3 regions of the Parazoarcus sp. PS-13 R2A genome follow, and region 1 is predicted to be linked to each of the others. Evidence: predicted binding sites of a transcription regulator. Region 1 holds the regulator's gene; each other region holds the start of a gene.
What was found. Region 1 encodes FNR, which switches genes on or off when oxygen is low (the NO sensors DNR and NnrR bind a similar motif). Its sites were predicted from a motif close to TTGANCTAGNTCAA; they were not measured.
Positions count from the first base shown of each region.

Region 1 (7,567 bases):
CCTCCTCGATCAGGGGATGGACGTCTTCATCACGAGCTGGAAAAACCCCGGCGCGTCCATGCGCGATTGCAGTTTCGACGATTACCTCACCGAAGGCGTACATGCCATCATCGAGTGCGCGCGAAGCTTCACCGGGCAGGACAAGGTGCATGCAGTTGGCTACTGCATCGGAGGCACTGCACTGTCGATGTACATGGCATGGGCAAACCGCCATTTCCCAGAGGACGAGGTGCCGGTTGCGGACTGGACCCTGCTCACCACGCTTGTCGATTTTCACAAGCCGGGCGACATCGAGGTCTTCATCGACGAAGCCAGCATCCGCTACATCATCGACAACATGGCCAGCAAGGGCTATCTCGACGGCAAGGAAATGGCTTCCGCTTTCCGCCTGCTGCGCTCGAACGGCCTGATCTGGCATTACGTTGTGCAAGGCTGGCTGTACGGCGAAACGCCGCCGCCATTCGACGTGCTGTACTGGAACATGGATACCACGCGTATGCCGTACGCGATGCATTCGTGGTACCTGCGCGAGCTTTACCTGAACAACAAGCTGATTCATCCCGACGCACTCGAGGTGGCGGGTGAGCCGCTCGATCTCGGCCGTATCACGCAACCGCTCTACGTCGTTTCCGCAGAGGACGATCACATTGCGCCGTGGCTGCAGACTTTCCGTGTGGTCAACCACGTCACCGGTCCGAAGCGCTATGTGCTCTCGAGCTCAGGCCACATTCTCGGCATCGTCAATCCGGTCGTCACGCCGCCCAAGCGCAGGTTCTGGGCCGGTGAAGCGCATCGCTCGGATACGGCCGAGCAGTGGCGCAATCGCACTGAAGAGCAGGCGGGCAGCTGGTGGGCCGACTGGATGGACTGGGTCAAACCCCACGCCGGAGAGCTGATCGAAGCGAGGCCGGCGGCAAGCGAGCAGTTTCCTTCTCTCGCACCGGCGCCAGGAACCTATGTGCTTGAGTCCTGAGCGCTGACGCGTGAAGGCTTCGGCTTTCAGCACCCGGGTATCGTGAAAAACGGCCTCTTGCTCGTTCAAGAGGCCGTTGCTTTTCGGGGGGGACGGAAGGACTTGAGCGGGTGAAGTGCTACCCGCTGTAGCGCGACAGTGCCTGCGGATTGTGAAGCGTGATGCGCTTGCCGTGAACGGTGATGAGTCCATGGTCTGCCAGGTCGTGGAAGATCCGCGAAAGGGTCTCGGGCGTCAGGTTCAGGCGTGACGCGATGACCTGCTTGCTCGTGGGCAGGGAGATGTCGCAAGCCTTGGTGCCGTCCTCTTCGGTTTGCTGGAGGAGGTAACCGATTACGCGCTGTGTGCTTGAGCGCAGGGAATAGGTTTCTACGTCGCGCACCATGTTATGCAGGCGGACCGCCATGCCTGCCAGCAGCTTGCGTGCAAACTGCGGATCCTGATCGATCAGGTCGGATACGACGTTCTGGCCGATATGAAGCAACGACATGTCGGTAAGCGCTTCGGCAAAAACGGGGTAGGGGCGGTTCATGAACATCACCGCTTCGCCAAAGCTTTGCTGCGGGCCGACGATTTCGACCACTTTCTCGTTGCCCTGAGCTGACGAGAAACCGAGCTTGAGCTGTCCTTCGGTGACGAAATAGAAACCGTGGGCAACGTCGCCGCGCTGGAACAGCAGTTCGCCCTTGCCCAGTCGGCGTTCGCGGGTATAGCGTGCAACACGTTCCAGCTCACTCTCCGACAGCTCCCCGAACAGGGAGATCTGACGGAGCTGGGTAAGGATGTCTGAGGCGGTCTGGTTCATTCCGTGCTCCTGCATTTCACTTTCGATTCTAGCCTGCGTGGCCGAATCCTGTTTGTTCTGTCATTGTTCGGTGCCCGACCAGGGCGCACCGGTCAGCATTTTCCCCGAGGAGGAACGAAAGATGTATCAGGCGATCAAGCACATCCACGTCACCTGTGTGATTCTGAGCCTTGCCGGCTTCGCGCTCAGGGGAGTGTGGATGCTTGTTGATAGCCGTCTGCTCACACATCGTCTGACGCGCGTTCTGCCGCATGTGGTCGATACCGTGTTGCTTGGCAGTGCGATCACGCTGGCGGTGATGATCGAACAGTACCCGTTGCAGGCACCGTGGGTGACCGCCAAGGTCATCGGCCTGATCGTCTACATCCTGCTGGGCGCCGTTGCCCTGAAACGTGGCCGAACGCGCACCGTGCGCGGGGCTGCGTTCGTTGCTGCGCTGCTCGTGTTCAGCTGGATCGTGTCGGTCGCGCTCAGCAAGAACGTCGGCGGCTGGTTCGCCGCCTTTGCCTGAGCGCGACAGTCCGGGGCTCAGCGCGCGCCGGGCTGGTGCTGAATGAGTTTCTTGAGACCGTCGTTGTCGAGAATGCGGATATGTTTCTGCTGCACCGCGACGAGGCCGTCTTCCTGAAAGCGGGAGAAGGCACGCGAGACCGTTTCCAGCTTCAGGCCCAGATAGGAGCCGATCTCTTCGCGGGTCATGCGCAGGTGAAACTCGGCGGCCGAGAAGCCACGAGCGGTGAAGCGCTGCGACATGTTGAGCAGGAAGGCCGCCAGACGCTCTTCCGCGCGCATGGAGCCCAGCAGCATCATCACGCCGTGATCGCGCACGATCTCACGGCTCATGACCTTGTGGAACTGGTGCTGCAGGCCTTCGATCTCGCGCGACAGTTCTTCCAGCTTGGCGTAGGGAATGACGCAGACTTCGCTGTCTTCGAGCGCAACCGCATTGCACGAGTGGAGCTCGGTGCTGATGCCGTCGAGACCGATAATCTCGCCGGTCATCTGAAATCCGGTGACCTGCTCGCGACCATCTTCGAGCAGAACGTCGGTCTTGAAGGAACCGGCACGGATCGCATAGATGGCTTCGAAGAGCTCGCCCGCTCGATAGAGCGGCTGCTGACGCTTGATCTTCCGACGTCCGCCGACGAGTTCGTCGAGGCGGTTGAGTTCGGTGTCAGTCATGCCGAACGGCAGGCACAGCTCCAGCAGATTGCATTGTGAACATGCGGTTTTGAGCCCCGCCGCGGTGATCGGCACCGTCGCCTTCATTTGCACTGTAAACTTGCTCCGATTCCGGATTGGGGGTAGTCAGAATGTTGCCGTTGATCCAAGTCAACCACAAAACGCCGGCTTTCTGCCATTGTTAAGTAACACATCGACGCAGCCAGACCATGACCAGCCAGACAGACCTCATCTTTGATCCCCAGTTGATTCGACGATTCGACATCAACGGGCCTCGCTATACGTCGTATCCCACCGCAGACAGGTTTGTGGAGGCGTTCGATGCACAAGCACTGACAGACTGGCTGGGAAAACGTGCCGTCGGCGGTGTGAGCCGACCGCTGTCATTATACTTCCACATCCCCTTTTGTAACACGATCTGCTACTACTGCGCCTGCAACAAGATCATCACCAAGGATCATGGAAGGTCTGCCAAATATCTGAATTACCTGGAAAAAGAGATCGAAATGCAGGCGGCGGCCCTGGGTGGCGCACGTCAGGTCACACAGTTACATCTCGGGGGCGGAACGCCGACCTTCCTCTCGCACGCGGAGATGCATCAGCTGATGGATGCGGTCCGCAAGCACTTCAACCTGGTGCCGAATGGCGAATACTCGATCGAGGTCGATCCGCGCAAGGTGGATTTCGACACCGTCGAGATGCTGGCCAACCTCGGCTTCAATCGCATGAGCGTCGGCGTGCAGGACTTCGCCGAGGATGTGCAGATTGCGACCAACCGCGTGCAAAGCGTCGAAGAGACCAAGCTCGTCATCGACGCGGCGCGGGCAACCGGCTTCAAGTCGATCAGCATGGACCTGATCTATGGTCTGCCCAAGCAGAACGTGATCAGCTTCAACCGCACGCTGGAGCAGGTGCTCGAACTCTCGCCCGATCGAATTTCGCTGTACAGCTACGCGCACCTGCCGGGACTGTTCAAGCCCCAGCGCAGGATCATTCCGATCGATCTGCCGTCAGCGGACTCCAAGCTGCAGATTCTGCAGCTTGCCATCCGTCGCCTGACCGACGCCGGCTACGTCTATATCGGCATGGACCATTTCGCGAAGCCGGATGACGAGCTGACCGTGGCGCAGCGGCAGGGGCGTCTGCACCGCAATTTCCAGGGCTATTCGACCCAGGCCGAGTGCGACCTGCTGGCCTTCGGTGTGTCGGCGATCGGCAAGATCGGTCCGGTCTACTCGCAGAACGTCAAGACGCTCGACGAGTACTACGATGCGCTCGATCGCGACGAGCTGCCGGTGCTGCGCGGCATCGAGCTCACCGCCGACGATCTCCTCCGGCGCTCGATCATCCAGGCGCTGATGTGCCATTTCGAGCTGTCGATCGAGTCGATCGAGATTGCACACCTCATCAAGTTCCATGAGTACTTTGCAGACGAAATCGCCGACCTCAAGGAAATGGAAGAGGCCGGGCTGGTGAAGATCGACAAGGACTGGATCAGCGTGCTGCCCGCGGGCCGTCTGCTGGTGCGGGGAATTGCGATGTTCTTCGATCGCTATCTGCGCTCGGATCGCGAGCGGGCCCGTTACTCCCGGGTGATCTGACCGGGCGGGGAGGCGCGGTGCAGCGTAGAATGCGCGCACCGCATCAAACGCTTCATAGCTGATTGAACATGCCCGAAACCGGTTATCTCGCCGTCTTCCTGATCGGCCTCCTTGGCGGCACCCACTGTGTATCGATGTGCGGCGGCATTGTCGGCGCGCTCACGGTACAGGTGCAGACGCCGTCGAGTCGCAGTCGGCAGTGGCCGATTCATCTCGCCTACAACCTTGGCCGGATCACCACCTACACCTGCATTGGCGCCGGACTTGGCGCGCTGGGCTCGGTCGGCATGCTCTACGATGGCGTGCTGCCGGTCCAGATCACGCTTTACGTGCTCGCGAACCTCATGCTGGTGGCGCTCGGGCTCTATCTCACCGGATTCACCAAGCTGCTCGTTCCGGTGGAGCAGCTCGGTCACCGCCTGTGGCGCCGCATTCAGCCGCTGAGCCGTCGCTTCCTGCCGGCCCGCTCGGTCAAGCAGGCTTTGCCGCTTGGCCTGCTGTGGGGCTTCCTGCCTTGCGGACTGGTGTATTCGGTGCTGGCGACTTCCCTGGTAACCGGCTCTGCGCTGCGCGGTGGGGGCCTGATGCTGGCTTTCGGGCTTGGCACATTGCCCAACCTGATGCTGGCCGGCATGCTGTTCAAGCGTTTTCGTGACATCACGCGCAATGGCAAGGTCCGCTTCGCCTCGGGCTTGCTGGTGCTCGGCTTCGGCGTGTTTGGCCTGTTCCACGCCCAGACGCTGGGCGGCCAACTGTGGAGCGGAGTGGTGTGCGCGGTCTGAGCGCCGCCTTCGGAGCAATGGTTCAGCGCTGACGCGAGGTCTTACTCGCTCGACAGTGCGCGAAGAATCGGACAGGGGGCGGGGGCATCAGTGCGCTGACAGCACCCAACCAGTTCGGTGAGCGCGTTGCGCATCTCCTGCATCTGCCGGATGCGGGCATCCAGCAGTTCGATCTTGCTCTGCGCCAGTGCGCGCGCGCGGGCGCGGTCGGTGTCCTCGTTGAGCGCCAGCAGGCCATCGATCTCTTCAAGCGAAAACCCCAGTTGCTGTGCCCGGCGCACTGCGCGCAGACGAGCAAGTTCGTGCTCGCCATACACCCGATATGCACCGCGTGTCTGCTGAGGTTCTGCGAGCAGGCCGCGGCGTTGATAGTAGCGGACGGTCTCCACGCCCACGCCCGCTGCCTTTGCAAGTGCGCCGATCGTAAGCCCCTTGCTTGTTTGCTCATTCATTGCTTGACTCCGTGCATGGGTACGGGGTTTACACTGCGCTCTATCGAATCGTCCCGCAAGGGAGAAACTCAATGACCGCACAATCAACACCATCGGCAGGTCCGGCGCAATCAGCGTCCGCTAGCGCGACGCTTGAACTCGCCATCAGCGGCATGACCTGCGCTGCATGTTCCACCCGCCTCGAGAAGGTGCTCAATCGCCTTCCCGGTGTCGAGGCCACGGTCAATCTTGCAACCGAGCGTGCAGTCCTCCACTTCGAGCCCGGCGCGCTCACGCTTGATGCGGCGAAGGCAGCCGTCGAACGTGCCGGATTTGGTGCGAGCGAGGCGGCCACCATTGTGCGTGAAGAGGCCCGTGCGAAGCAGAAGGCGGCGTGGGATGTCGAATTGCGGCATTTCTGGATCGCTGCGGCGCTCACCCTTCCTCTTGCGCTGCAGATGCCGGCCATGTTCGGCCTGTGGCCGGGCGGTGAGGTGCAGCACGACCTTGTACCGCGCTGGTTGCAGCTGTTGCTGGCAACGCCCGTCCAGTTCTGGCTTGGTGCGCGCTTCTATCGCGGCGCCTGGGCCTCGCTGCGCGGTGGCGGTGCGAACATGGATGTCCTCGTCGCGCTCGGCACCTCGATGGCGTATTTCTACAGTCTGGTGGTGACGCTGGCGGGACGGCACGATCTGCACGTGTATTTCGAAGCCTCGGCGATGATCATCACCCTGATTCTGCTCGGCAAGCTGCTTGAGGCACGGGCCAAGGCCCGCACCACGGCAGCGCTCGATGCCTTGCTGCGCCTGCAGCCGAAAATGGCGCGTATCGAACGCGATGGCGTGCTGGTCGAGGTGCCGGTCGAGAGCCTGTCTCCGGGTGCGGTATTCGTGCTGCGCCCGGGCGATGCCGTGCCGGTGGATGGCGTGGTCGAGGAGGGCAATTCGGCCCTGAACGAAGCCATGCTCACCGGAGAAAGCCTGCCGGTGGACAAGCAGCCGGGCGACAAGGTGTTTGCCGCCACGGTGAACGGCGATGCCGTGCTGCGCTGCCGTGCCACCGGCGTGGGTGCCAGTACCCTGCTCGCGGGCATCATCCGCCTGGTCGAGCAGGCGCAAGGCTCGAAGGCGCCCGTGCAGCGTCTGGCGGACCGCATTGCAGCGGTATTCGTCCCGGTGGTCGTGGCCATTGCCAGCCTTACCTTCGCAGCATGGTGGCTGTGGTCGGGCGACTTCCAGCTGGCCCTGATCAATGCGGTGGCAGTGCTCGTGATCGCCTGCCCGTGTGCGCTTGGCCTTGCAACGCCGACGGCGATCATGGTGGGTACAGGGCAGGGCGCGCGCGCCGGAATGCTGGTGAAGAACGCCGAGGCCCTCGAGCTGGCAGAGCGGCTGACGGTGCTCGCGGTGGACAAGACCGGGACCGTGACCGAAGGCAAGCCGGCGGTGACCGATGTGGTACCGGCTGGTGACTGGACACGATCGACCCTGCTCTCGGCTGCAGCCGCGCTGGAGCAAAGCAGTGCGCACCCGATTGCCGCTGCAGTGTGTGAGGCCGCGCACACCGAGGGGCTGGCGCTCGCACGGACGGTCGATGTCCTTGCCACTGCGGGGAAAGGCGTGGAGGGCAGGGTGGGCGATCAGCTGGTCATGCTGGGCGCGCCCGCCTTTCTGGTGGCGCAGGGCGTTTCTGTACCCGACGCAGACAGTGCGCCGCTCGCCGCCGAAGGCAAGACGCTCGTCGCCGTGGCCATCGACGGCATGTATGCGGGGGTGATTGCGGTTGCCGATCGC
Region 1 covers NZ_JBYEXN010000024.1:34,754-42,320, reverse strand. The annotation lists gene AC22G6_RS18540 (PHA/PHB synthase family protein) at 1-973, shown strand, start outside; gene AC22G6_RS18535 (Crp/Fnr family transcriptional regulator) at 1,092-1,778, opposite strand; gene AC22G6_RS18530 (SirB2 family protein) at 1,900-2,289, shown strand; gene fnr (fumarate/nitrate reduction transcriptional regulator Fnr) at 2,307-3,047, opposite strand; gene hemN (oxygen-independent coproporphyrinogen III oxidase) at 3,170-4,561, shown strand; gene AC22G6_RS18515 (sulfite exporter TauE/SafE family protein) at 4,630-5,343, shown strand; gene AC22G6_RS18510 (MerR family transcriptional regulator) at 5,385-5,795, opposite strand; gene AC22G6_RS18505 (heavy metal translocating P-type ATPase) at 5,867-7,567, shown strand, end outside.

Region 2 (7,567 bases), on a different contig from region 1:
ATCGCGGCACCGCGCACGCTGGTTGGCGGCACCGCGCCACGGCTCTGGGTATGCGCGCTCATGGCTTCCACCCCGAGTCGATACCGCTTTTTTCAGCCGCAGCAGGTGCATCACCCGGTCCTACGCGGGTGTCGCCGTAGGCCTTGCCTTCGAGCCCCCGCACCGGCATCTCGAGCTGGTCGCCGATCAGGGAGCCGCCGGCTTCGGCCTTCTCTTCCCAGCCGCGACGGTAGTGCTCGGCCTTGGAGCCTTGCGCCAGCTTGAGCGGCAACACCTTGATGGCAGACTCGCCCGGCAGCACGCAGGAACGCTCGCACTTGCCACAACCGGTGCAGGCGTCCGAATGCACCGTCGGCAGCAGCATGGCGTGACGGTCGGAGCGCGGGTTATGCACCAGTTCCAGCGTGATGGCCTTGTCGATCACCGGGCACACCCGGTAGCAGACGTCGCAGCGCAGACCGAGGAAATTGAGGCAGTTCTCCTGGTCGATCAGCACCGCAAGACCCATGCGTGCCTCGCCGATCTCGCTCAGCCCGCGATCGAGCGCCCCCGTCGGGCACGCCGCCACACAGGGGATGTCGTCACACATCTCACACGGAATCTTACGTGCTTCGAAGTAAGGGGTGCCGGTGGCCACGCTGTCGCCAAGTACCGCCAGCTTCAGCGTGTCATACGGGCAGTCACGCACGCACAGCCCGCAACGCACACAGGCGGCCAGAAAATCGGCTTCGGCCAGCGCACCGGGCGGACGGATCGCCGTCGCCGGCAGCGCCGAAGCCTGTCGGGAATACAGACCGGTCCCGAGCGCGAGCAGACCCGCCCCGCCCGCCACGCCTGCCGCATCCTTGAGGAAGCGGCGACGTGACTTGGCTGGGCCGGTGCTGGCAGGCGCGGAAGCGGTCGTATTCTGGGTTTTACTCATGATTGTCGTGTATCCGGCCACCTGCAGTGCCCCATCGGCACCGCAGGTGTCAGGCTCACGCCTCGTGGTTTCAGGCCTTGGTTACCTTGACTGCGCACTTCTTGAAGTCGGTTTCCTTCGAGATCGGGCAGGTCGCATCGAGCGTGAGCTTGTTGACCAGCCGGCCCTCATCGAAGAAGGGCACGAAGATCAGGCCCACCGGCGGCTTGTTGCGGCCGCGGGTTTCGAGCCGGGCGACGATCTCGCCACGACGCGAAGCGACTTTCACCGCCATGCCACGCTGCAGACCGCGCTTGCTTGCATCGTCCGGATGCATGAAGACCTGGGCCTCGGGCACCGAGCGGTGCAGCTCGGGCACGCGACGGGTCATCGAGCCGGTGTGCCAGTGTTCGAGCACGCGACCGGTACACAGCCACATGTCGAAGTCCTTGTCCGGCATTTCCGGAGGATCCTGGTAGGGCAGCGCGAACACCACGGCCTTGTTGTCCTTGTGACCGTAGAACTTCACCCCCTCGCCGGTCTTGACATACGGGTCGTAGCCCTCGCGGAAGCGCCACAGGGTTTCCTTGCCATCGACCACCGGCCAGCGCAGACCGCGCGCCTTGTGATACACGTCGAAGTCGGCGAGGTCGTGACCATGACCGCGACCGAAGCGTGCGTACTCCTCGAACAGGCCTTTCTGCAGGTAGTAGCCCAGCGCCTTCGACTCGTCGTTGGTGTAGCCCTTGATCGCGTGGCTGTTGGCCTTCTCGATGTCGGACAGCGGGAACTTGTTGACCTGGCCGTTGGCGTAGAGCACGTCGTACAGGGTCTTGCCCTTGTACTGCGGCATCTTGGCGATGAGCTCGGCCGGCCACACTTCCTCGACCTTGAAGCGCTTCGCAAATTCGATGTACTGCCACAGGTCGCTCTTCGCCTCACCTGGGGGTGACACCTGCTGACGCCAGAACTGGGTGCGACGCTCGGCATTGCCGTAGGCGCCTTCCTTCTCGGTCCACATCGCCGAGGGCAGGATCAGGTCGGCCGACATCGCCGACACCGTCGGATAGACGTCCGACACCACCACGAAAGCCTCTTCGTTGCGCCAGCCCGGATAGACCTCATCGTTGATGTTGGGGCCGGCCTGCATGTTGTTGGTGGTCGATGTCCAGTAGCACTTGACCTTGCCATCCTTGAGCGCGCGGCTCTGGGCCACGGCGTGGAGGCCGACCTTGGACGGAATCGTGCCTTCCGGCAGCTTCCAGATCTCCTCTGCAATCGCGCGGTGCATCGGATTGCCAACCACCATGTCTGCCGGCAGACGGTGGGCAAAAGTGCCGACTTCGCGTGCCGTGCCGCAGGCCGAGGGCTGACCGGTGAGCGAGAACGGGCTGTTGCCCGGCTCCGAGATCTTGCCAACGAGCAGATGCACGTTGTAGATCATGTTGTTCACCCAGGTACCGCGGGTGTGCTGGTTGAAGCCCATGGTCCAGAACGACACCACCTTGCGGTTCGGGTCGGCATAGGTTTCGGCCATCCGCTGCAGGTTCGCGACCGGCACGCCGGAAAGCTTGGACACTTTCTCGGCGGTGTACTCGGACACGAACTTGGCGAACTCGTCGAAGGTAATGTCCTTGGCCGCGCTGGCATTGCCCTTGGGCTTGCCGTCCGCGCCCGGATAGCCGTTATTGGTGGCTTTCGCTTCCAGCACATGGTTCGGACGCAGGCCAAAACCGATATCCGTCTCGCCCATCTTGAAATTGACGTTGCGGCTGACGAACTCGGTGTTCACCTTCTTGTTCTGGATGATGTAGTTGCAGATGTAGTTCAGGATCGCCAGATCGGTGTTGGGCACAAAGATCATGGGGTTGTCGGCGAGCTCGTAGGAACGATGCTCGAAGGTCGACAGCACGTGGACCTCGGTGCCTTCCTTCGACAGCCGACGGTCGGTGATGCGGCTCCACAGGATGGGGTGCATCTCGGCCATGTTCGAGCCCCACAGCACGAAGCTGTCGGCGTTCTCGATGTCGTCGTAGCAGCCCATCGGCTCGTCGATGCCGAAGGTACGCATGAAGCCGGTAACAGCCGACGCCATGCAGTGACGCGCATTGGGGTCGAGGTTGTTGGTGCGGAAACCGGCCTTGTACAGCTTGGCCGCCGCATAGCCTTCCCACACCGTCCACTGCCCGGAACCGAACATCGCGATCGAGTCGGCGCCGTGGGTCTTGATCGCGGCCTTCCACTTGTCGGCCATGATGTCGAAGGCCTGATCCCACGAGATCGGCGTGAACTCGCCGTTCTTGTCGTACTTGCCGCCCTTCATGCGCAGCAGCGGCTTGGTCAGACGGTCGTCGCCGTACATGATCTTCGACAGGAAGTAGCCCTTGATGCAGTTCAGGCCGCGGTTAACCGGTGCATCCGGGTCGCCCTGAGTGGCCACGATGCGGCCGTTCTGCACGCCGACCAGCACCGAACAGCCGGTACCGCAGAAGCGGCAGGCTGCCTTGTCCCAGCGCACCTTGGTGCCGTCGCCATTCTTGGCCTGCGCCTGCGCCACCACCGGAATGCTGATGCCCGCCGTTGCCGCTGCGGCCGCAACCGCATTGGCCTTGATGAATTCGCGTCTGTCCATGCTCATTTTCTTCATGCCTCCAGGTTTTCGAGACCTTCATCCGTGTATTCGTAGGCGAGCGTCACCCCTTGCACCCTGGGGCCGAGATTCACCTTCAGTATCGAGTCGGTCACCGACCAGCCTTCACCGTCTTCCACGGTGACGACGATGCGACCGGTTTCAAGCGATTCACCCTGCACCTCAACGCCGGGCACCTGCTTCAGAAAGTCGTGCACGACGGCGAAATCCTCGGGCTTCGCCCGCACTACCAGGCTTGCGATGTTCATGTGCTCTCCTTGTTCGCCATATCCATCTCCCCTGCCTTCACCGTGATTGCCCGGACCGGGCAGGGGGCGAAACAGGCACCACAACCATTGCAGCTCTCCAGCGTCAGCGCCGGCAGCGCCACGCCGCCAAGACGCGGGCGAAAACGGATTGCCCCCGCAGGACAGGCCTCGCCGCAGACCCGGCACTCCACGCCGCTCATTGCCAGGCAGGCGTCCCCGATGTGCGCCTGCAGACGCCACGCCGGAGCATCCTCCGCCGCGCGCTGCAACGCCGCCGGTTCGCAGCGACTCACGCACTCGCCACAGAAGGTGCACTCGCCGTGGCTGAAATCGACTGCCGGATAGGCGCCGTCGGCATGAATCAGAATGCCGGTCGGACAGGCCTTGATGCAGGCGTCGCAGCGCGTGCAACGCTCGATGAAGGCAGCCTCGTCAAGCGCCCACGGTGGACGCTGGGCGGGGTTCACGGTGCGGATGCGGCCACGCAAAAAACTTCGGCGCGAAAGAGCTGCAGGTTCCAAGAGGGTTTTCCCGTATAGCGAATAGGGACATTGAAAACCCTTGCCGGGAGTACGTCATTGATGGACGTCAAGACGAGAATAGCTCTCAGTTATGCGGCTTCGATGCGCATGACCGGGTGCGCGAGGTGACGCGCGGAGAACACTGCAAACTACAACGAAGGAAATAGATGTCTAGCTGCGCAGGTGCTCGACCGCCCACACCGCGGCTTCCACCCGCGAGCGCATCTTGAGCTTGCGCAGGATGTGCTTGACGTGGACCTTCACCGTGCCTTCGGCGATGTCGAGCTCGCGCCCGATGAGCTTGTTCGACAGACCGCCGGAGATCTGCTCGAGAATGCGCACCTCCTGCTCGGTCAGTCCGGCGGCGGCGATTGATTCGGGCTGCGCAGGGCCGCGCAGGGCGGCGGCCATGAGGTGGGTGAGCGCGTCGGAGATGACGATGCGGCCACTGCCCACATCGCGCAGCGCATCGACCATGGCCTCGGGCTCCATGTCCTTCAGCAGGTAGCCATCAGCGCCCGCGCGCAAGGCGGCGACCAGGTCCTCGCCGTGATCGGACACCGTCACCATCACCACGCGACTGTCGAGACGGGCGGCGCGGATGGCGCTCAAGACCTCGATCCCGTTCATGTCCTTCATGTTCAGGTCGAGCAGAATCAGGTCCGGCTGCAGGCGCACAGCCAGCGCCAGGCCCTCCTCTCCCCCGGCGGCCTCGCCGATCAGGTTCAGCGTGGGGACGGTCTTCAGCAGCTGGATCAGGCCCTTGCGGAACAGCGGGTGGTCATCGACGATGATGACGCTCTGGACATCGCTCATTTCACGCTCCCGAATGCGATGGGTGTCTCGGTCACGATCGCCGTGCCGGCACGAAAACGCAGACTGACCCGCGTCCCCCCGCCCGGACGCGGGGCAATGTCGAAACGCCCCCCCAGGCTGCGCGCACGCTCGCGCATGATCGCAAGGCCATGATGGTTGCGTGCATCGGAGACCGGCTCGCCGAGCCCCACACCATTATCGTCGAGCACGACGGAGAACTTACCGTCCGCATCACACTTCAGGCTCAGCCAGGCCTTGCTCGCACGCGCATGTCGCACCATGTTCGACAGCCCCTCGCGGATGATATGCAGCACATGCACCTCCTGGTTGGGGCCGAGGTGACAGTCCGCAAGCCGGGTTTCGAGTTCGACCTCGATCTTGCCCTTGCTCGCATACTCGTCCACTGCGGCCTGCAGCAGCTCCGAGAAATCACCCGTCATCTTGAGCCGGAACGACACCAGCAGCTCGCGCAACTGGCGGTAGGCGGCACTGATGCCCTCGCGCAGGTCGGCGAGGATGGCCTCAGCCTCGGCGCTGCGCGCAGGATCGCCCACCAGTGGCTGCACCAGGCTGACCTGGATCTTCATGTAAGACAGGGCCTGGGCGAGCGAATCGTGCAACTCGCGGGCAATCACCGAGCGCTCCTCCTGCAGGGCGAGCAGGCGCGCCTGCTCGCTGCGTCGTGCGGCCCCAAGTGCCATCCCGACATGGCGCGACAGCGCCTCGACCAGCTGCTGCTGCCAGGCTTCGAGCCGCTGCCCGGGCGCCAGCGCCAGACGCAACATGCCGAGATGACGTTCAGCATCACGCAAGGGGACCCGCAACAGGTCGTGGTCGCCCTCGCGCTCGTAATCCCAGTCACCCGAATGCGAACGACAGCGGGCACAGGCCAGCTCGGCCTCGACCCCGCTCTCGACATGGTCGGGGCACGGGCCGATCGAACTCGCGATCACGGAAGCCGGCCCGTCATGGCGCGGCTCGATGCAGGCCAGACTGCCCCGCAGCCCCGCCACCTGCTCGATGTCACGCAGCGTGGCCTCGTAAGCCTCAGGCGCAGCCGGCGCGTGGTACAGGCGAGCAATCGCGTGGTACAGCAGCTCGAGCGCCCGGTTGCTGCGCTGAAGCTCGGCCGTCTTGGACTCGACCCGACTCTCCAGGTCGCGATAGAGCTTGGACAGTTCGCCCGTCATGGTGTTGAAAGCCGTCCCGAGCTGTCCGAGCTCGTTGCGTCCGGTGTGACTCACCTGCGCAGAAAGATCGCCGGCCGCAATGCGCCTGGCAGCCAGCAGCAGCGCGTTGAGTGGCCGGTACACCCGGCGCTGGAGCAACACCAGCGCCAGTGCCACCACGAGCAGGGTCAGCCCGATCGCAAGCGCGAGAATCTGGCGCAGGTCGCCGATGCGCTGCTCGGTGTCATGTTCGAGCACCGCCACCAGGGTGTTGAGCTGTTCGACGAAGGCGTCGACCTCGTTCAGCAAGGCGCCCACGCTTTCACGCGAAGGCGGAGGACCGTCTGTCAGGATCGAATCGACGCGGGGTTTCACGCTCAGACGCCAGGCCGCCTCGGCACCACGATAGGTCGCCGCGAACACACTGTCCGGCGTGCGCTCAAGCACGCGCAGCAGGGCCGGATGGACGAGACTCTCTTCGAACTCCCTGAGCGACGCCAGCACGCGCTCGGTCGCGACTTTCTCCTCCAGCACGTCAGCCACGACCAGGCTGGCCATGCGGTGGGTGAGCCGGCGCAGGCTGCCGGCGACGTTGATGGCGCTCGCACTGCCCTGCACGGTCTCGGCCACGAGGACCGAGGTGCTCATGCCCGCCAGACCGATCACCGTCAGCGCCGCCATGGCCAGCGCGACCAGCCACAGGATTGAGCGTCGCGCCAGCCCGTCAAACAGACGTCCAGTCATTTTCCTGCTCCTGAAAACCCGGATATGAGGGGGTACCCCGAACACGCCCATGGCATACAAAAAACCTCAATTTCAAAATTCATGTCTATAGTAAACAAGGCATTGAGGCGAAACGCCCATACCTCTTCGGAGGTACTTCGGTGATCGAGACACACCGGGGTGCGGATTCAGACGCGCGGGAATACGCCCTAAACTGGACAAGACGCGGCTACCACGAGTCGGCCGCAAGGAGCTAGTACAATGACCGCCGAACCTGTTTCCACATTCTTTTCGACCCTTGCCCGCACCTCGCCGTTCGACCTGCTCGACAACGAGGGCATGTTGCGACTGATCGACGGCGGCCGGGTGCTTCACTGCGAGCGTGGCGAAATCGTCACGCACTCGCACGACGCAGCGGATTGCATGTGGGTCGTGCTCAACGGCGAGGTCAAGTGCTCACTGATTTCCGCCAGCGGGGCTGAAAAGATCATACAGGTTGCCGGCGCGGGCGCACTGTTCGGCGAGGAGGCAGCCCTGCT
Region 2 covers NZ_JBYEXN010000017.1:45,492-53,058, reverse strand. The annotation lists gene napH (quinol dehydrogenase ferredoxin subunit NapH) at 1-62, opposite strand, end outside; gene napG (ferredoxin-type protein NapG) at 59-922, opposite strand; gene napA (nitrate reductase catalytic subunit NapA) at 993-3,539, opposite strand; gene AC22G6_RS15560 (chaperone NapD) at 3,545-3,799, opposite strand; gene napF (ferredoxin-type protein NapF) at 3,796-4,287, opposite strand; gene narL (two-component system response regulator NarL) at 4,492-5,136, opposite strand; gene AC22G6_RS15545 (histidine kinase) at 5,133-7,049, opposite strand; gene AC22G6_RS15540 (Crp/Fnr family transcriptional regulator) at 7,290-7,567, shown strand, end outside.
Region 2: a site for FNR is predicted at 4,378-4,391, ahead of napF (ferredoxin-type protein NapF). Genes of this name have one in related genera too.

Region 3 (7,567 bases), on a different contig from region 1:
GTCGGCGCGGGCGGTCTGTCGAACGCGATGCCGGAACTGGCCGACCACGCCAGCCTGGGCGCGCATTTCGAACTGCGCGAAGTGCACATCGAAGAGCCGGGCATGAGCCCGCGCGAGATCTGGTCGAACGAATCGCAGGAGCGCTACGTGCTTGCGATTGCACCGGAAAGCCTCGACCAGTTCCGCGCCTTCTGTGAGCGTGAGCGCTGCCCCTTCGCGGTGCTTGGTACCGCGACCGCTGACGGTCACCTCACCGTGAGCGACCGTCATTTCGACAACAAGCCGGTCGACATGGAGATGCAGGTCCTGCTCGGCAAGCCGCCGAAGATGACGCGCAACGTCTCGCGCCGCGCCGTCCATCTGCCGCCGTTCGACGTCACCGGCATGGATCTGATGGACGCCGGCCTGCGTGTGCTGCGCAACCCGACCGTGGCAAGCAAGCGTTTCCTGATTACCATCGGCGACCGCTCGGTGGGCGGCCTGACCGCGCGCGACCAGATGGTCGGACCGTGGCAGGTGCCGGTGGCCGACGTCGCGGTTACCGCGATGAGCTTCCAGGGCTATCGTGGGGAAGCCTTCGCCATGGGCGAGCGCACCACGCTGGCCTGCGTCGACGCGCCGGCTTCGGGGCGCATGGCTGTGGCCGAGGCGATTACCAACATCGCCGCGGCCGATATTGCCGACCTTGGCGACGTCAAGCTGTCGGCCAACTGGATGGCAGCTGCCGGCCATCGCGGCGAGGACGCCAAGCTCTTCGACACGGTGAAGGCGGTGTCGGATTTCTGTATCAAGGCCGGTGTGTCGATCCCGGTGGGCAAGGACTCGCTGTCGATGCGCACCGCATGGGCCGACAATGGCGAGGACAAGCAGGTGGTGTCGCCGCTGTCGCTGATTGCCACCGCGTTTGCGCCGGTGACCGACATCCGTCGCACGCTGACGCCGCAACTGCAGTTGCCCGAAGGTGTTGAAACTGAGCTGATGCTGATCGACCTCGGCAATGGCAAGAACCGCCTCGGCGGTTCGGTGCTGGCACAGGTCTTCAACTCGGTGGGCGAGCACGCACCCGATGTCGGCCCCGAGCAGCTCGCGGCCTTCTTTGCCACGATCCAGCGTCTGCGTCGCGAAGGCCTGATCCTGGCCTATCACGACCGATCCGACGGCGGCCTGTTCGCAGCCGTGTGCGAGATGGCATTCGCCAGCAAGTGCGGCCTGTCGCTGGTGCTCGACACCGTCTGCTACGACCCCTACATGAACGATGTCGATGGCCTCGAGAAGAAGCCCGACATGCTCAAGGGCCGCTTCGATGACAAGCTGATCTCCGGCCTGTTTGCCGAAGAGCTCGGTGCGGTCATCCAGATCCGTCGTGACGAGCGTTCGAAGATCACCGAGATTCTGCGTGAAGCCCGCCTGACCTATCACTTCATCGGCGAGCCCAACGACAAGGACGAAATTCGCTTCTGGCGCAGTGCCAAGCGCATTCTTGCCGCCAGCCGCAGCGAGCTGATGCAGGCCTGGTCCGAGACCAGCTACCAGATCGCCCGTCTGCGCGACGACGCCGAGTGCGTGCAGCAGGAGTTCGACGGTCTCGCAGATGCGACCGACCCCGGTCTGTCGGTCGCGCTGTCCTTCGACGTCAAGGACGACGTCGCAGCGCCCTTCATCGCCACCGGCGCCCGACCCAAGGTCGCGGTGCTGCGCGAACAGGGCGTGAACTCGCAGTTCGAAATGGCAGCGGCCTTCGAGCGTGCCGGCTTCGAGCCGGTCGATGTCCACATGTCGGATCTGCAGTCCGGCCGCAAGCAATTGCTCGACTTCCACGGCCTGGCTGCCTGCGGTGGCTTCTCGTATGGCGACGTGCTCGGTGCCGGTCAGGGCTGGGCCAAGTCCATCCTGTTCAACCCCAGGCTGCGCGCAGAGTTCGAAGCCTTCTTCGGGCGCACTGACAGCTTTGCGCTGGGCGTGTGCAACGGCTGCCAGATGATGGCCCACCTCGCACCGATCATTCCGGGTGCAGAAGCCTGGCCGACCTTCCATCGCAACCGCAGCGAGCAGTTCGAGGCCCGCTTCGTGATGACCGAGGTGGTCGACAGCCCGTCCATCCTGCTCGCTGGCATGGCCGGCAGCCGCATGCCGATCGTCGTCAGCCACGGTGAGGGCAGGGCGGTGTTCGCGGCTGAAGCCGACCGCGAGAAGGCGCTGCTGGCGCTGCGCTATGTCGACAACCATGGTCAGCCGACCGAAACCTATCCGCAGAACCCCAACGGTTCGGCGCTGGGTGCAACCGGCTTCACCACGGCAGATGGCCGCTTCACCATCATGATGCCGCACCCCGAGCGCACCGCCCGCACGTTGCAGATGTCGTGGGCACCGCAGTGGATGATCGACGAGAGCCCGGATGCTTCGCCGTGGCTGCGCATGTTCCGCAACGCGCGCAAGTGGCTGGGGTGATCGGCTCGGCGCCTGTTCGCTGATTCTGCGCCCGACCCGGTTCGGGCGTGACAACGGGGTGACCGGGGAACCGGCACCCCGTTGTGCCATTCAGGACTGTCTGTGCGCAGCGGGCGTTCAGTGCCTGGCCTCCATCAGGGTGGGCGCGCTTCAGTGCGGCCGAACAGGGGCTTGCATGATCGCACTGCTGCAGGCGCGCGTCGCACAGCATTAAATGATTTGGGTCAAGTTTCAATGTGTCGAAACGTCTATAATCGCCCGACATTACCGCTCACCCTGCCAGTCTGCACGCCAGCCCCTTTGCCCCGACCCTGATTGATGTTCATCCGAAGACGCCAATTCCGCCTTGCTGCCTGGTTCGCAACGCTTGCGATCCTGCTCGGTGCGCTTGCGCCTGCGGTGAGCCAGGCAATGACGGTGCTCGGGGATGGGCATCAGCGCTGGATTGAGGTGTGCTCGGCGTCTGGCATGCAATGGATTGCGGTCGATGCGGACAGCGAGCAACACGGCGACGACGCGCCGGGCGCGTCCACTGCATCCTGCCCTTATTGCTGTCCGCACGCAGGCTCGTTCGGTCTGCCTCCTGAGCTGTCCGCCGGATTTGCCGTCATCGGCATGGCCGCGCTCGAACCCCCGCTTTTCTTCTCCGCTCCCCGGCCACTGTTTGCGTGGACGGCTTCGAGCCCGCGCGCGCCACCCGCTGCCTCCTGATCGTCGCTGAACGCGTTCTGCCCGCACTCTGTGCGCGGCGTGCGCTGGCCAATCACCGATTCCGGAGGCATTCATGCCTTTACACGATTTCTTCCACGCCGCGCTGGCGCGGACCCGCTTGCTGCGTACGCTGCTCGTCCTGTTGATGGGGCTGTTCATTGCAATGGCGCTGAGCGCCTGCAACAGGGAGACGGTCAGCTTCAGAAATACCGACATCACCGGCGCCAATTTCGGCCACGACTTCAGCCTGCTCGACCCCGACGGCGCGACCCGCAGCCTCGCTGACTTTCGCGGCAAGGTCGTGATGATGTTCTTCGGCTTCACCCAATGCCCGGACATCTGCCCGACTGCACTCTCGCGCGCCGCGCAGGTGCGGCAACTGCTCGGCGACGATGCCGACAGGCTGCAGGTGATCTTTGTCAGTGTCGACCCCGAGCGCGACCTGCCCGGTGTGCTCAAGGCCTATACCGCTGCGTTCGATCCCGACTTCCTCGGGCTCTATACCAGTCTCGAGGAAACCCGCAAGGTTGCCGACGAATTCCGTGTTTTCTATCGCAAGGTGCCGACTGGCGGCTCGTACTCGATGGATCACACCGCAACGAGCTACGTTTTTGATCCGGCAGGGCGCCTGCGCCTCGCCGTGTCCTACCAGAGTCCGGCCGAATCCGTTGCGGCCGATGTGCAAACCCTGATTCAAACAGCTTCATCCCGCCCCTAAGGAGAACACCATGAAAGTGAAGATCGTCGCCTCGCTGTTTGCTGCACTGATTTCGTCTGCCGTCTTTGCGCAGGTTTCCGTCACTGAGCCCTGGGTACGCGCTACCGTTCCGCAACAGAAAGCGACCGGTGCATTCATGCAGATCACCTCGCCGGTGGATGCGAAGCTTGTGGAGGTTCGTTCGCCCGCAGCCAAAGTGGTTGAAGTGCACGAGATGGTCATGGAGAAGGATGTGATGAAGATGCGCGCCATTCCCGGTCTGGATCTGCCGGCCGGCAAGGCGGTCGAGCTCAAGCCCGGTGGTTATCACGTCATGCTCATCAACCTCAACGCACAGGTGAAGGAGGGTGACATGGTGCCCCTGACTGTTGTTGTCGAAGGCAAAGACGGCAAGCGTGAAAGCGTTGAGGTCAATGCGCCGGTGCGTCCGCTCAACAGCGCGGCCGGCGGCATGCAGATGCACAAGATGCACTGATCACCCGGGCCGGTCAGCCGGACATTCGCACTGAGTGCGGTGTCTGCTCGGCCGGCGCGTTTCCACCGTTCCGATTCAGTCCCGTTCTGTTCATGATCAGACGTTTCCATCACCAGGTGCTTGCTGCGCGGGTCGCGATATTCGTGATCCTGCTGAGCGCGCTCATGCCCGTTTTAGGGCAGGCGCTGCTGCGCGCGAGCGATCCTGGACGGTGGACGGAGATCTGCACCACCGGCGGCATGATCCTGGTCGATCTGTCGGCGGAGGAGGGGCGTGACCCCCCGCTCGAAACCGGCAGCGAGCGCAACGCCTGCCCGTTCTGCCTGCCGCACGCGGGGCACGCAGCCTTGCTACCAGGCTTGTCGCCCCTCGTTCTTGAGGCGGTTCTCGATGGCAGCGCCCGCTTTTCTGCGCCTTCCGAACATCTGCGTTCCCGCACCGTCTGGCTCTCCGCGTTTTCACGCGGTCCTCCCGCTTTAGCCTGACATCTCTGAACGACTACTCGCGATGCGCCATGCGTTTCGCGGTGGCGCGCGTCCGCCGCAAGGCCTGATGCGCACGCTCACCTGCGTCTTCCGCCTGCCCTCTGGTTGCTAACCCCGCTCGCGGCAATTGCCGAACAGATTCAGAAATCGACTCGGCATGAAGTCACGCGGCTGTCTCGATTCGCCGCAGATTTTTCGGTTTTGAATTGATGTTGTTGGTGTGATTTTTCCTTATGGAGTGAAGTATATGTACGGATTCGATACGCGCCCCACCCGTCTTGCGCTTGCGCTGGCTTTTTGTGCTCCGGCAGCATTTGCACAAACCGCCGCAAGCGGTGGCAGTGGCGCTGCAAAACTCGACGAAATTGTCGTGTCTGCGCCCATGGTGGCGCCGCTGCCGCAGACTCGTGGAGAGATGAGTCAGACCGAAGTCGCAGGCAAGCGCGCTGCCATGAGTGATACCGCAAGCCTGCTGAAGGATGTCGAAGGCGTCTCGCTTTACGGCGCGGGTGGTGTCTCCAGCCTGCCCGCGATTCGCGGTCTTGCCGATGACCGCTTGCGGATCAAGGTCGATGGCATGGATCTGATCTCGGCCTGCGGCAATCACATGAACCCGCCGCTGTCGTACATCGATCCGTCGAACGTATCGAGCGTTCAGGTGTTCGCGGGGATCACGCCGGTGAGTCTCGGTGGTGACAGCATCGGCGGCACCATTCTCGTCGACTCTCCCGATCCGGAGTTTGCTCGCCCGGGCGAGGGCAACTTGCTCAAGGGTGAGGTCGGCGCGTTCTATCGCAGCAACGGCGATGTGACCGGCGCGAACCTGTCGGCGACCTTTGCCAATGAGTCGCTGAGCGTGAGCTATCGCGGATCAACCGCGAAGGCAGACAACTACGAGGCCGGCGGTGACTTCAAGGCTGCAGGTCTTGCTGCCGCCGGTCGCGGCTGGCTGGACGGTGACGAGGTCGGGTCTTCGGCGTACGAGACATCCAACCAGTCGCTCGCAATGGGCTACCGCCATGAGAACCACCTGGTGGAACTCAAGCTGGGCGTTCAGGACATCCCGGAGCAGGGCTGGCCAAATCAGCGCATGGACATGACCGGCAACCATAGCGAGCAGGTCAATTTGAGCTACAAGGGGACGTTCGACTGGGGCGCGCTCGAGGCGCGGGCCTACAACGAGACCACGCGTCACGAGATGCAGTTCGGTGACGACAAGCTGTACTGGTATGGTCCCAATAACGTGCCTAATTCAGACGGTATTGCGGGTCCGATCCTGCCGGGCATGAACGGCAGGGCGGCTGGGATGCCAATGGACACGAAGGGAAACAACACCGGTGTGTCGCTGAAGGGCGATATCGTCCTGTCGGAACGGGACATTCTGCGAGTGGGGGGCGATGTTCAGCAGTATCGCCTGGATGACTGGTGGGAGGCGTCCGGCAAGGGCATGTCGCCCAATACGTTCTGGAATATCCGCAATGGCGAGCGTGACCGCTTTGCGGTGTTTGCCGAATGGGAGGCCGCATGGACGCCGCAATGGCTGACACAGTTCGGCCTGCGTCACGAAACCGTGAGCATGGACGCGGATACGGTGCAGGGCTACAGCCCGACCTTCAGCGCAACGGACGAGGCTGCCTTCAATGCCGCCGATCGCAGCAAGACCGACCACAACCTGGATGTCGCGGCGCTGGCCCGATATACGCCGTCCTCGACGCAATCCTACGAGTTCGGCTATGCGCAGAAGACGCGCTCGCCCAACCTTTACGAGCGCTATGCCTGGTCCACCAATGGCATGGCGATGCGCATGATCAACATGGCGGGTGACGGCAACGGCTATGTGGGCAACCTCGACCTGAAGCCCGAAGTCGCACATACGGTGAGTGCCACTGCCGATTGGCACGATGCAAATCGCGCAACGTGGGGGCTCAAGGTCACGCCGTACTTTACCTACGTCGATAACTATATCGATGCCGAGCGCTGCAGCAGTGGCGGAGCCTCATGTACCGCCGCGAACCTGACCCGGACGGATGGCTTCGTCTATCTGCGCTTCGTCAATGAGTCGGCGCGCCTGTACGGGGTGGACGTCGCGGGGCACATGCTTCTGGGGACGACGCAGGCGATCGGCGTGTTTACCGGTAAGGGCAGCTTGAGCTATGTCAGAGGCAAGAACCCGACGACGGGCGACAATCTGTACAACATGATGCCGCTCAATGCGCGGCTGGCGCTTGAACAGAAGCTGGGCAGCTGGACCAATACCGTCGAACTCGAACTGGTCGCCGACAAGGACAAGGTCTCGGCAACACGCAACGAGGTCGAGACGGCAGGCTACGGTCTGCTGCACCTGCGCAGCAGCTATGAGTGGAAGCAGGTTCGCTTCGATGTCGGTGTCGAGAACGTCTTTGACCGTTTCTACAATCACCCGCTGGGCGGCGCCTACCTTGGCCAGGGCAAGACCATGTCCGGCACCGATGTGGCGTGGGGAACCCTGGTCCCCGGGGTGGGACGTTCGATCTATGCGGGCGTGACCGTGACGTTCTGATGCTGCACACCCGGGCATCAGGTCGTGTCCGGGCGCACACATCGAAAGCCTGCTCTGCAGGCCCGGTGTGTGCGCCAGCGCTGGATGAACGCACAGAGGACGCGTACGAATGGCATATGATTGAAGTCGGCAGGTGGCAGGGAGTCTGAAGATGAACGAAGAGAGCGATGATTTCGCCGAGGCAGGGCAGG
Region 3 covers NZ_JBYEXN010000015.1:110,391-117,957, forward strand. The annotation lists gene purL (phosphoribosylformylglycinamidine synthase) at 1-2,448, shown strand, start outside; gene AC22G6_RS14755 (DUF2946 domain-containing protein) at 2,767-3,159, shown strand; gene AC22G6_RS14760 (SCO family protein) at 3,233-3,877, shown strand; gene AC22G6_RS14765 (copper chaperone PCu(A)C) at 3,888-4,352, shown strand; gene AC22G6_RS14770 (DUF2946 domain-containing protein) at 4,445-4,837, shown strand; gene AC22G6_RS14775 (TonB-dependent receptor) at 5,085-7,376, shown strand; gene AC22G6_RS14780 (Crp/Fnr family transcriptional regulator) at 7,528-7,567, shown strand, end outside.
Region 3: a site for FNR is predicted at 2,663-2,676, ahead of AC22G6_RS14755 (DUF2946 domain-containing protein). Genes of this name have one in related genera too.